DNA from 4 places in the Marinobacterium sp. MBR-111 genome. Region 2 is predicted to be linked to each of the others. Evidence: predicted binding sites of a transcription regulator. Region 2 holds the regulator's gene; each other region holds the start of a gene.

Region 1 (3,130 bases), on a different contig from region 2:
TCGGGCGGGCTGGCCCGCCGCTGGCTTTGATACGCTACTTGATCCCATGTGCGGCTCAGGTACTTTGCTGACGGAAGCGGTACTGATGAGCGCCGATATCGCGCCTGGCCTGTTTCGACAGACATTTGGTTTCAGTCGCTGGCCGGGGCATGATTCACGTCTTTGGCAGCAGCTGGTTGAAGAAGCTCGCCAGCGTCGTGAAACCGGTCTGGTAAAGGTACAGACGCAGTTCTATGGTTTTGATGCCGATGCCAGTGTGCTGTCGCGGGCTGAAGAAAACGCCCGCCGTGCCGGTGTCGCTGAACTGATCCGATTTGAACGCCGGCCACTGGATCAGTTACAGAGGCCAGAGGGAGGCGCCAAAGGCCTGCTGATTACCAATCCACCCTATGGTGAGCGCCTCGGCGAAACCCAGGAGCTGATGTTCCTGTACCGTTTGTTGGGCGAGCGACTGAAACAGGACTTTGCCAACTGGCAGGCTGCTGTATTTACCGGCAACCCTGACCTGTGCAAGGTGATGAAGCTACGGGCGGAGAAACAATACCGGCTGTTCAACGGCACCATCGACAGCAAACTGCTGCTGTTTACCGTACATGAGCAATCGGAAGAGCAGCGTGAGGAAGCCCGGCAGCGGCTGGAACAGGGCAGTGAGACCGTTGCTTTGTCCGAACAGGCGCAGATGTTTGCCAACCGCCTGAAAAAGAATCTGAAACAGCTGTCCCGGTGGGTGAAGCGAGAGTCGATCAGCTGCTACCGTGCCTATGACGCTGACATGCCCGAATATGCCGTCGCCGTGGATATCTATCCAGACCACGCGGTGGTTCAGGAATATGCACCACCTGCGTCCATTGATCCGGTCAAGGCGTTCTCGCGACTTCAGGATGTGATGCTTGCCGTTCCGCAGGTGCTTGAACTGCCGCCGGAGCGGGTGGTTCTGAAGCAACGCAAGCGTCAGCAGGGCCAGCAGCAATATGAGCGCCAGGACCAGACCGGCCATTTCATGACAGTCATTGAGCATGGCTGCAAGCTGCAGGTTAATTTGCACGATTATCTCGATACCGGTCTGTTTCTTGACCATCGCCCGGCTCGGCTCAAAGTACAGCAGTTGGCGGCGGGCAAGGATATGCTGAATCTGTTCTGCTACACCGCCAGTGCCAGCGTACATGCCGGTGTGGGTGGGGCACGCAGTACCACCAGTGTGGACCTGTCTCAGACCTATCTGGACTGGGCTCGGCGCAACCTGGAGCTGAATGGCCTGCCGAAGGCGCAACATCAGCTGATCCGCTCGGACTGCTTGCAGTGGCTGCAGCAACCGCACCAGAATCGCTATGATTTGATCTTCATGGATCCGCCCACTTTTTCCAATTCGAAGCGGATGGATGATGTGCTGGATGTGCAGAGAGACCACGTGCAGCTGATCAAGGGTGCGATGCAGCTGCTGCGTGATGATGGTCTGCTGATTTTCTCCAATAACTACCGCCGTTTCAGTATCGATCGTGAGGCGCTGGCGGACTTTGAAATCCGGGATATTACGGCCCAAACACTGGACCCGGACTTCAAGCGCAACGCCAGAATTCACAGTTGCTTTGAAATTCGTCATCGTCGCTGATGCACTGCCACGGGGCTTTTATCGCCCGACTGCACTGAACTGGCACAAAAACTGCTTGATTTTGCACCAATGCTCTGCACGGCGCTGGTGCAAATTGTACACATTGGTGCGTAAGCCCAGTCACCACGCCGTCTGAGCCATTCAACTTACTTCGGGTGTTGATTCAAGCGGTGCTGTATTGCGGTGCAGTTGCCTCTTGATGGTGCATCCGTCAACAGACGGAGGGGATCGAGTGGAATCCATCAGCAGTGCAATCTCGCAGCTGTCGCAGAGTGCCAATACTCTGTTTATCCTGTTGGGCGCCGTTTTGGTATTTGCCATGCATGCCGGCTTTGCATTTCTTGAAGTGGGAACGGTACGTCGCAAGAACCAGGTCAATGCACTGGCCAAGATCATGAGTGATTTTGGCTTTTCAGCGCTGGCATACCTGTTCGTAGGCTATTGGCTGGCCTACGGAATCACGTTCTATGACAGTGCTGCCGTGCTATCCCGCGACAGCGGCTATGAGCTGGTAAAGTTTTTCTTTTTAATGACCTTTGCCGCTGCGATTCCTGCCATTATCTCGGGTGGAATTGCCGAGCGGGGTCGCTTCTGGCCGTTCTTGATAGCCTCAACTCTGGTCGTTGGGCTGGTATATCCGTTGTTCGAGGGTATTGCCTGGAATGGTAATTTTGGTGTTCAGGCCTGGCTGGAGGAGCGCTTCGGGGCACCGTTCCATGATTTTGCCGGCTCTGTTGTGGTGCACGGTGTTGGTGGGTGGTTGGCACTGGTTGCAGTACTGTTGCTGGGCATACGTCATGGTCGCTACAAGGGGGGCCGGCTGGTTGCATTCCCGCCGTCGAATATTCCGTTTCTGGCACTGGGTGCCTGGATTCTGTGTATTGGCTGGTTCGGTTTCAACGTCATGTCGGCTCAGACGCTGGATGGTGTGTCCGGTCTGGTGGCAATGAACAGTCTGATGGCGATGGTTGGCGGTATCGTGAGTGCGCTAATTGCGGGGCGCAATGACCCGGGCTTCATTCATAATGGCCCGCTGGCGGGTCTGGTGGCTGTCTGTGCCGGATCTGATCTGATGCACCCACTGGGCTCTCTGGTGGTCGGTAGTGTGGCCGGTGCGCTGTTTGTGTGGACGTTTACACTGATACAGAACCGCTGGAAGATCGATGACGTGCTGGGGGTGTGGCCGTTGCACGGCTTGTGTGGTGTCTGGGGAGGCGTTGCCGCCGGTGTCTTTGGCAGTGAAGCACTGGGTGGGCTGGGCGGTGTCAGCCTGGTTTCACAGCTGCTCGGATCTCTGCTTGGGGTTGTGATTGCAGTGCTGGGTGGTCTGGTGGTCTATGGTGCCATCAAATCATTGGTGGGCCTGCGTTTGACTGCTGAGGAAGAGTTCAATGGCGCGGATTTGAGTATTCACAAGATTGAAGCAACATCTGACGATCGTTGAAAACAAAAATGCCCGGCATGGCCGGGCATCCTGATCAGTGCTGAGCTCCGAACTCAGTGCTGGTGTCCACCGGCACC
Region 2 (3,130 bases):
AGCAGTTCTGATAGTTGCATGTCGTGACGTGCTGCTACCGGTTATTTGTGGGATTTGAGTTTTTCTTTGTGCTTGATGATCTGGCGGTCAAGCTTGTCCACCATGCCATCAATTGCAGCATACATGTCATCATGCTCATGCGCTGCGAATACTTCACCGCCGGCCAGGTGGATATCGGCTTCGGCCTTCTGGCGCAGCTTCTCGACACTGAGGGTGACCTGTACATTGGTGATGTTATCGAAGTGGCGTTCCAGTCGGTCGAACTTGGTACGTACATATTCGTTCAGGGCGTCAGTCAGTTCGACGTGATGGCCAGTGATGTTGATCTGCATAGGTTTTCTCCTCGTCATAAAGCACGTTCTTCCGGCGTGCCTGTAGTCTCATTAAACCAGACGCTTGCGCTCATTAGAAGGCGGAATGTTCATCGCTTCACGATATTTTGCCACTGTGCGTCTGGCTACGTTAAATCCTTGCTCTTTCAGCAGGTCGGCTATCTTGTTATCACTGAGTGGTTTTGCGGTATTCTCCGCGCTGATCAGCTTCTTGATCAAGGCACGAATGGCGGTAGAGGAGGCAGCGCCTCCGTCTGACGTGCTCACATGGCTGGAGAAAAAATACTTCAGCTCGAAGATGCCTCGGGGCGTATGCATGTATTTCTGGGTAGTGACACGGGAAATGGTTGATTCGTGCATCTCTACGGCTTCAGCGATGTCATGCAGAACCATCGGCTTCATACCCTCTTCACCTTCCTCGAAAAAATCGATCTGGCGGGCCACGATCTCGGTGGCGACCTTGAGCAGGGTTTCGTTGCGACTCAGCAGGCTCTTCAGAAACCAGCGCGCTTCCTGTAGATGGTTTTTCAGATAGGTGTTGTCAGCGCTGTTGTCGGCCCGTCTTATAAGATCAGCATAGTCGGTATTGATACGCAGCTTGGGGGATGCCTCTGAGTTGAGGCTTACATTCCACTGCCCCCGCACCTTGCGCACCACGACGTCGGGTATAACGTACTCTGACTGTTCACTGCTGATGCTGGTGCCCGGTTTTGGATTAAGCGACTGGATCAGACTGATGATCTGTTGCAGGGCCTCTTCCTTCAGGCGCATGCGGCGCATCAAGGTACGATAGTCATGATTGCCGAGCAGACCCAGGTGATCGCGTACCAGGCGTAATGCCTCTTTCAGCATCGGAGTGTTTTCAGGCAGCTGGCGCAGCTGTATCTGCAGACATTCGCTCAGGTCTCGTGCGCAGACACCGGGCGGGTCAAACTGTTGCAGGCGGTGCAGTACCGTTTCAATCTCTTCAGGCTCGGCATCTGCAAACAGCTGGGGTTCGCTCCGGGTGAAGTGTTCCAGAACTTCATCTACGTCCGTGCGTAGATAGCCATCCGGATCGACAGCATCGATAAGGGCCATGGCGACCATACGGTCAGGGTCACTCATGGGGGTCAGGTTGAGCTGCCACAGCAGGTGATCCTGAAGGCTGTCTTCGGCCGAATCGTTATCACCGGGTTCCCAGTCATCATCACGGGCAGGACCGGGTGTACTCTGGTGCTGGAAGGTATCATCCCAGTTGCTGTCGGTGGACAGCTCACGAGGGATTTCATCATTCCAGCGCTCTTCCAGTGCGTTTTCGTCCCAGCTGTCCTCGTCAGCGGTGTCGTTAGAGAGGCTGTCGGCAGAGGCGTCGTGACGATCATCACGGGCTTCAGTCTGGGTCTCTTCGGCGCTGTCCAGTTCCTCCTCGACTTCCAGCAGTGGGTTGCTCTCCAGGGCTTCCTGGATCTCCTGCTGCAGGTCCAGCGTTGACAGTTGCAGCAGACGTATTGCTTGTTGCAACTGGGGTGTCATCGTCAGATGCTGGCCGATCTTGAGTTGTAACGATTGCTTCATATCAGAGCTGCCAGGTGGACGGAGTGGATGTACATGATTGACGACTCAGGATCAAAGGGAAAACTGCTCGCCCAGATAGGCACGGCGAACCTGTTCGTTAGCCAGGATCTCGGCCGGTGTGCCCTGTGCGAGTATCCCCCCTTCACTTACGATATATGCTCGTTCGCAGATGTCGAGTGTCTCGCGCACGTTATGATCGGTGATCAGAATGCCAATGCCGCGAGACTGTAGGTGGCGAATGGTTTGTTTGATATCGCTGACCGAGATTGGATCAACGCCGGCAAAGGGTTCGTCCAGCAGGATAAAGTCAGGCTCGGTTGCCAAGGCCCGTGCGATTTCAACACGTCGACGCTCTCCGCCAGACAGGGCCATACCCAGACTATTGCGCAGGTGAGTAATGTGGAACTCTTCCAGCAGCTGCTCCAGCAATGCCTTACGATCCGAGGTGTTCAGCTCCTTGCGAGTTTCCAGAATGGCCATCAGGTTGTCATGTACGCTCAGCTTCCGAAACACCGAAGCTTCCTGAGGCAGATAGCCGATACCGCGGCGAGCGCGCTCATGCATGGGCAGGCGGGTAACGTCGTCCTGGTGCAGTCGGATTTGTCCCCGGTCGGCGTGGATAAGCCCCACGATCATATAAAAGCAGGTGGTCTTGCCGGCACCGTTGGGTCCCAGCAGACCAACGATCTGGCCCGTTTCCATCTGCAGGGATACATCCTGTACCACCTGGCGCCCCTTGTAGCTTTTGGCAAGGTGCAAGGCTTCCAGTGTCGCCATCAGTTGGTCCCCGTCGGCTTGGGCTGAATCACCATTTTGACCCGTTCGCCGCCCTCGCGGTCGCTGCCGAAAGCGTTCACCACCGCACGCGCCATATTGTAAACGATCCGCTCTCCGGTGAAGGTATCCTTGGACTGATCGACGCGTGCATTTTCGGTGATGGTAACCTCTTGTTGCTTGACCCGGTACTCCATCCTTTCACCGTAGGCCTTGGTCAGGGGCTGATCGGCAGATGGCTGCTGCTGAAATCTGGCCGGCTTGCCGGTGGAGATAATGCGGTCAATGCTGCCGTCAGCTGCACGGTGCAGTTCAACGCGCTCACCACGAATTTCCATGCTGCCCTGAATTATTTCCACATCGCCTGTGTATACGGTGATACCGGTACGCTCATTCATGCTGGCGCGGTCAGCCGAGACGTTGATTGGCTGATTGCGATCCTCGGGCAGTGCCTGCACGCTGGCGGA
Region 3 (3,130 bases), on a different contig from region 2:
GTGGGAAAAGCAGTTGACTGCAGAAACTGAAGTTTTGACTTCTGGCGCCATTTCGTTGGCACCGGATATCAAAGAGGGAAATTACCGCACCCGCCAGTCACTGGGACTCATGTTTTTCCAGCGGATGAAGGCACGAGTGAACGCGCTGACCTCAGAGTAACCCAGACGGTAGGCCACTTCGGAAATGCTGAGGCGCTCATAGCCAAGGTAACAAATGGCCAGCTCCTCACGCACTTCATCGATAACCCCCTTGAACGACTGTTGTTCCGCTGACAGCAGACGTTGCAGCGTGCGCGATGACAGGTTGAGCCGGCTGGCGACCCGATCCAGGCTGACCTCTCCACTGGGCAACAGCTCGATAATTTCACTCTTGGTGCGCTGCACCGTACTCAGATTCTGTTGCACCACACCAGCCAACTCCAGAATGGAGCCACGGGTAACATTGTTCAGCATTGCATTGGCATCAGGCATCGGCTGATTCAGACAGGACTCACGGAACAGGATCAAATTGCTCTCTTGCCGAAACCGAATATCACACTGAAACGCTTCACGATGCTGCCCCGCATCAACCAGCGCCGGATGTTGAAAGTGTACTTCGAGCGGTGACCACTGATCACCCATGGCACGGCGCAGTACATTATTGAGCATGCCTACTGTCAATTCGGCGTCTTGGCGCCGGTCCATGATATCGCCATCCAACAGACGATATTCAAGCTGGCAGATGCCATTGCTGACTGTCATTTGAAGCAGACTGTTACGCTGAAATACCGGAAAGTACTCCTGCATACTGTGGATCGCCGCCCGCAAGTCTGGCGAGGTGATCGCATGAAAACCGAACAGCCCCAGCCCTTCAGGGTCGAACTGCTCACCGAACCAGAGCCCAAAGTGCTCGTTATGGGTAGAGCGCGCAGCCTCATGCATGGAGTTACAATAATGTTTCAGTGGAATGTGGTGATTAGGCTTCTCATAGAGGCCGGATTTCAAGCCAGAGCGTGCCAGAACTTCTGCACTGTGTCCGCCCTGTGCCTCAATGAACTCTTCCAATCCCAGCGTGACGGATGCCAGCACACTAGAGGGTACATGGTTGCTGGCAGGGCCTCGTTTGGTATTCAACAACATGATGCAGACCCTGATCTGTGATTCGTACACAGAACGGATGCAACAAGCAGGCCACTACAGAGCATAATCCGGTAGCAGGCACCGCACCTGATCCCATGACAACATAAAACCGTCCGTTTCCGCTCCCAGGTGGGGCACGCCTGAACACCCTGCCACAAATCAGGGCGCGCCAACGAAGGGCTGGCGCAGCACCAATAAAAAGGACAAACCGATTATGCCTGACGAATCGCCAACCAGCGTCTCCAACTGCCATACTCGGTGATCTCTTCAGCACCGGCCAAGCTTAAAGATTGCATGTTGCGATGATCACCTCCATCTATTAAGCTCAAAATCAGGTTACGGCTGCGGTGTTGTTTAGCAAGCCGAACCACGCCCGTCGATGACTATGCCAAATCAAGCCCCTTTTTGGAGATAATAACCATGTATAACCGCCTTCCAGTATTTGGGGCTGCCTTGCTGCTTGCCACCCAGGCAACTGCCGCAATACAGGTCAACATAGAACCTACTACCCTGCTGACCAACGAAGACGGCTCAGCGGTCACCTACTTTGTGGTTTTGGATCAAGCGCCCAGCGCTGGCGAGACTGTCACGGTAACACCATCGAGCGGCGACGTGACTGAGGGGACGGTCAGTGGCGCAGTCTTGTTCACAGATGCCAACTGGGACGTGCCACAAACGATCACCGTTACGCCCGGTGCATCAGGCGACGGCAATGATGGTGACGTCATGTATACGATTGGGCATACTACGACCGCGGCAGGAGGTACCGCTTCATTCAACGGCGCACCCTCTTCGAGCGTTGTTAGCGCCACCAATCGAAACATCGAAGGCATCAATACCATTGTCATGGACCCTGCCAGTGGCGGCGCATTTTATCTAACCGAGGGAACATCGCAGACTGTAACCGTATCGGTGACTGGAGCGCCCACAAATAATATCTCTATTGATGTAAGTATCGCCGGGGCCGAAGCAACGGTGACGCCCGCAACGGTAATCCTTGCCGCCGGTAATGGCTTCGAGGCAACGTTCAATGTAACAGCAGTTGATGATACGAACATAGACGGTGATCAGCCATTTACCGTGGTGGTAGACCCGGCTGTCAGCTTGGACATCAATTACTCCGGACAGAATTTGAGTGATATCAATGGCGTGGCCCTTGATAACGATGTGGCCGCGCCACCGCCAGCACCAGCACAGGTAACACCTGTTCCGACCCTGCCCCTTTTCGGCATACTCGCTCTGAGTGGCCTGCTTGGCCTGTTTGGCATGTTTGGAATGCGCAAGACCAAAGCGTAACAGACCAGTGCAACCATGAAGCCCTGCAGCACATCTGCCGGGCTTTTGTCCTATCGTGCAACCCCTCACTGAAAGATCGAGTGCTCTCGGACCAGTCACAGCAACTGTGCAGCCAGAACCCTGGCGCACTATTGGTCAAATTGTCTGTCGCGTAATGTCGGCAGCATGCAGCCGTATCAGGTCTTGCTGACCTTGAACCAGAGCGCGTACAACGCAGGTACAAACAGCAGGGTAATCAGCGTACCCACCGCCACGCCACCGATCAGTACATAGGCCAGAGGCCCCCAGAACAGATCCAGCGTCAGCGGAATGAAGGCCAGCATCGCAGCCAGTGCTGTCAGAATCACCGGGCGTGCCCGCTGCACCGCTGCTTCAATGACGGCGTCACGCACCGCCATGCCGGTGTCGAAATTGTCCTGCACCTGCTGGGTCAGAATCATGGTGTTGCGCATCAGAATCCCCCCAAGGCCGATCAGACCCAGCAGCGCCGTAAAGCCAAATGGCTGCTGGAACAGGAGCAGTGCTGCCACGGCTCCCACCAGCCCAAGCGGAGCCGTAGCCACCACCATGAAAGTGCCCGAGAAGGAGCGCATCTGCAGCATGATGAAGATCAGCATCAGCGCCAGCATCACCGGCTGCAACTTCTGAATGGAGGCATCCGCCTTGCCGGACTGCTCAACAGAACCGCCGATGTCGATGTGATAGCCCGATGGCA
Region 4 (3,130 bases), on a different contig from region 2:
CCATCCGGATGCCTGCAGGCATCCCCCCTTCTCTGCCATCAGGCATTTGTCAGGGGATCGGAGGGTTGTTCCAGCGCTGCACCGTCACAATCATCTGCCCTTCGGCATTGTGTGTGTCACCGCCATCCATCACCGTTGCCTGTACTTTCAGGTTACCGGCGTTGTTGGTCATCATGCGTCGCTCAGGATTGGGACCCGCAGCGGCTGGCGTGAATACACCAGTATCCGGGTTCATCTGGCCGGTAAAGCGAACATCCCCATCAGCCTCGGCCACTTCATCAAATGGCGCCACTGCCCATTGCGCAGGCATCATGCCGATGCGGTAGTCATCGTCGGTACCGGGCTTGCCGTCCGGCCCAACGGCCCAGGCTTCAGCTTCAAAACGCGCCTCCACTTTCGGTGTTGAGCTGCCATTACCACCCACACGGGCCACGGCAAACTCCGGCACCACTTTCACCTGAGCGATGCGATCATAGACAGCAAAGCGCCCGCCCTGAGCGTCGCCCACACTCACCTCATGAATGCCCGAGGCGGCCTCGGATGCTCTGGCACGTACCTTGATCAGGCTGTCGCTTTCACTGATCACCTCGATAACATCAATGCCCTGGCCCAATACCGGCATGCCCTTAAGACCTGTACCGATAATGCTGACCTCAGCTTCGTTGCCCGCCCTGATGTAAGCCGGCTGCAGTGCCAGTACCCGGCTGTTGCCATCGGCACGCGCCGCTACCACATCAGCCCCCACTTCATCGTGATCACGCAGGAACATGCGACCTTCCAGCTGCCCATTGCGCAGCGCAAACACCTGTCGCATGGCGCGCCCATCGATCTCAAGATCCGCACGCCACTCATAGCCGGTATACACCACCGCCATGCCCTGCCCCTGAATGGGAGCGCCGTCGTCATACTGGCCACTGAGGCTGACCTGATACTGATCATTACCCTCTGCAGGCGTGACCTGCATCTCGGCATGGAAGGCTCCTCGACCCGGCATATGGCCGACCAGTGTCCAGCCACCGCTGACCGGCGCCGCCGGCTGCTGCTGCCATTGATCCCAGGCTGCCGATTCCATAGGCAAGGCCTCAGCCAGATGCGGCACCATCTCATTCAGCGCAAGCTCGAACCAGTCCCGATCACGCGCCAGCGCCTGAAATTCGGTTGTAGGCCATTGGCCCAGATGGAAGTGCACCAGATGCTCCCACTCTTCAGCAGGCCGACGCTGCAGCAGCACACGTGCCCCCGAGTGACAGCGGGCACACATCTCGGTAAATTCCTGCGAATCGAACGCTTCAGATGTATTCAAACGACGCTCAAGTGCATAGCGAGCCCCTTCGGTTTCTTCCGGTGCCAGCCCCTGCCGGTCTGCCAGATATTTCACCAGCGTGCGCCGGTCTTCATCGCTGATCTGCAGGCCATGCATGATCTGCATGCGGGCAATCGTCATCAGCCAGCCTTCCGGCGTTTTGCGCTGATGGCTGATACGGCTCCACTGCTGATCAGCCTCTTGAGTGTGACATGCCAGACACTTGCTGCTGATAATCTGCTCGGCACTGTCGTTGGCCATGGCCGTCTGAGCACTCACCGCCAGCGCCAATGCCAGCAGCCCCCCGCCCAGCGGTTTCAGAGTTGTTGTATTCAAGGTCCGACCTCCTTCTGTGGTCATTGCAAGGGGCATCTGTCGGGACGCCCGTCGAGATCCAGGTCAATGTTGAGTCACAAAGGAGGTAGCACAGCCTGTGCCAAGTTCATCTTTTCAAAACAAAACAGTCACTTGAGTGAAATATTACGACTTTCGAACCCGTCAGCCAGGCAGCGTAATCTGTTTAATATCGCGACACCTGTTTCATCCTGAGACACACGCCCATTTTCGGGGCCTGACGCCGGAATAGCAGGCTGAATCAGATTCAGACAGCTGTCTCATTCTGCGACAGGCCACAACGGACAGCGCATGGGAATTTACAAACAAAACCTTTCAATTTCATTGAGTTAGGATTTAATCAAAACTGGCACAGCCATTGCGGTACAGGGGAGACAGACTCAACGACAACGATAAGAGGTTCACCATGACGGAGTTTGCCCTTCACTCTGATACTCAGTCCTTCATCAGCCGCCGCCACCCTCTGCTGATTGGCGATCAGCGCCCTGCCGGTTCCGAAGGCAGGGAGATTGATGTGATCAACCCCGCCACCGGTGAGTGCTTCACCAAAGTGGCCTGCGGCACCGCCGCTGATATTGATCAGGCCGTCGCAACGGCACGCCAGTCATTCGAGGACTCCAGCTGGAGCCGCATGACACCGGTCGAGCGCGAACGCCTGCTGTGGCGTTTTGCCGACCTGATCGACGCCAACGCCGACTCGCTGGCCGAGATCGAGTGTCTCGACAATGGCAAGAGCGTCGCCATCGCCAAGGGAGTGGATATCCAGCTGGCCGTAAACTTTCTGCGCTACATGGCCGGCTGGGCAACCAAAATCGAGGGCAGTTGTGTACAGCCATCGGTTCCCTTCATGCCCGGCGCGCAGTTCCACGGCTACACGCGGCGTGAGCCGGTTGGTGTCGTGGGTGCCATTGTGGCCTGGAACTTCCCGTTGCTGCTGGCCTGCTGGAAGCTTGGCCCGGCACTGGCGACCGGGTGCACGGTCGTACTGAAGCCGGCTGAAGATACCCCTCTGACCGCGTTACGCCTGGGTGAATTGGCACTGGAAGCAGGCTATCCGCCCGGAGTGTTGAACGTTGTCCCGGGACTCGGTGGTGATGCCGGTGCAGCCCTGTCTTCGCACCCTGATGTCGACAAGCTCACTTTCACCGGCTCGACCGGTGTCGGCAAGCTGATCGGCAAGGCCGCCATGGACCACATGACGCGGGTTACCCTTGAGCTGGGCGGCAAGTCACCCACCATCGTGCTGGATGATGCCGATCCGCAGGAGGCCGCCGCAGGGGCCGCCAATGCGATCTTCTTTAATCAGGGGCAGGTGTGCTGTGCCGGTTCGCGCCTGTATGTGCAGCGTAAGCTGTTCGACAATCTGGTGGCGGATATCACCGATATCGCAGGTAGGATTCGTCTGGGTAACGGACTGGACCCGAACACCGAAATGGGGCCACTGGTTTCCGCCGTGCAGCAGCAGCGGGTACA

The links. Region 2 encodes sigma-54, which starts transcription at its own class of promoters, with help from an activator protein. Its sites were predicted from a motif close to TGGCACNNNNNTTGCTNT; they were not measured.
Region 1: a site for sigma-54 is predicted at 1,650-1,667, ahead of ABIE61_RS00345 (ammonium transporter). Genes of this name have one in related genera too.
Region 3: a site for sigma-54 is predicted at 1,156-1,173, ahead of qhpR (AraC-like transcriptional regulator QhpR). Genes of this name have one in related genera too.
Region 4: a site for sigma-54 is predicted at 1,725-1,742, ahead of peaA (quinohemoprotein amine dehydrogenase subunit alpha). Genes of this name have one in related genera too.

What each region holds. Positions count from the first base shown of each region.
Region 1 is NZ_JBEPQA010000001.1:62,246-65,375, forward strand. It holds gene rlmKL (bifunctional 23S rRNA (guanine(2069)-N(7))-methyltransferase RlmK/23S rRNA (guanine(2445)-N(2))-methyltransferase RlmL) at 1-1,609, shown strand, start outside; gene ABIE61_RS00345 (ammonium transporter) at 1,842-3,053, shown strand; gene ABIE61_RS00350 (FKBP-type peptidyl-prolyl cis-trans isomerase) at 3,107-3,130, opposite strand, start outside.
Region 2 is NZ_JBEPQA010000013.1:37,712-40,841, forward strand. It holds gene ABIE61_RS10630 (PTS sugar transporter subunit IIA) at 1-20, opposite strand, end outside; gene hpf (ribosome hibernation promoting factor) at 42-332, opposite strand; gene ABIE61_RS10640 (RNA polymerase factor sigma-54) at 384-1,889, opposite strand; gene lptB (LPS export ABC transporter ATP-binding protein) at 1,941-2,666, opposite strand; gene lptA (lipopolysaccharide transport periplasmic protein LptA) at 2,666-3,130, opposite strand, start outside.
Region 3 is NZ_JBEPQA010000017.1:54,460-57,589, reverse strand. It holds gene qhpR (AraC-like transcriptional regulator QhpR) at 82-1,119, opposite strand; gene ABIE61_RS12525 (IPTL-CTERM sorting domain-containing protein) at 1,540-2,415, shown strand; guanidine-I (ykkC/yxkD leader) riboswitch at 2,448-2,550, opposite strand; gene ABIE61_RS12520 (efflux RND transporter permease subunit) at 2,592-3,130, opposite strand, start outside.
Region 4 is NZ_JBEPQA010000017.1:11,675-14,804, reverse strand. It holds gene peaA (quinohemoprotein amine dehydrogenase subunit alpha) at 50-1,639, opposite strand; gene ABIE61_RS12350 (aldehyde dehydrogenase family protein) at 2,064-3,130, shown strand, end outside.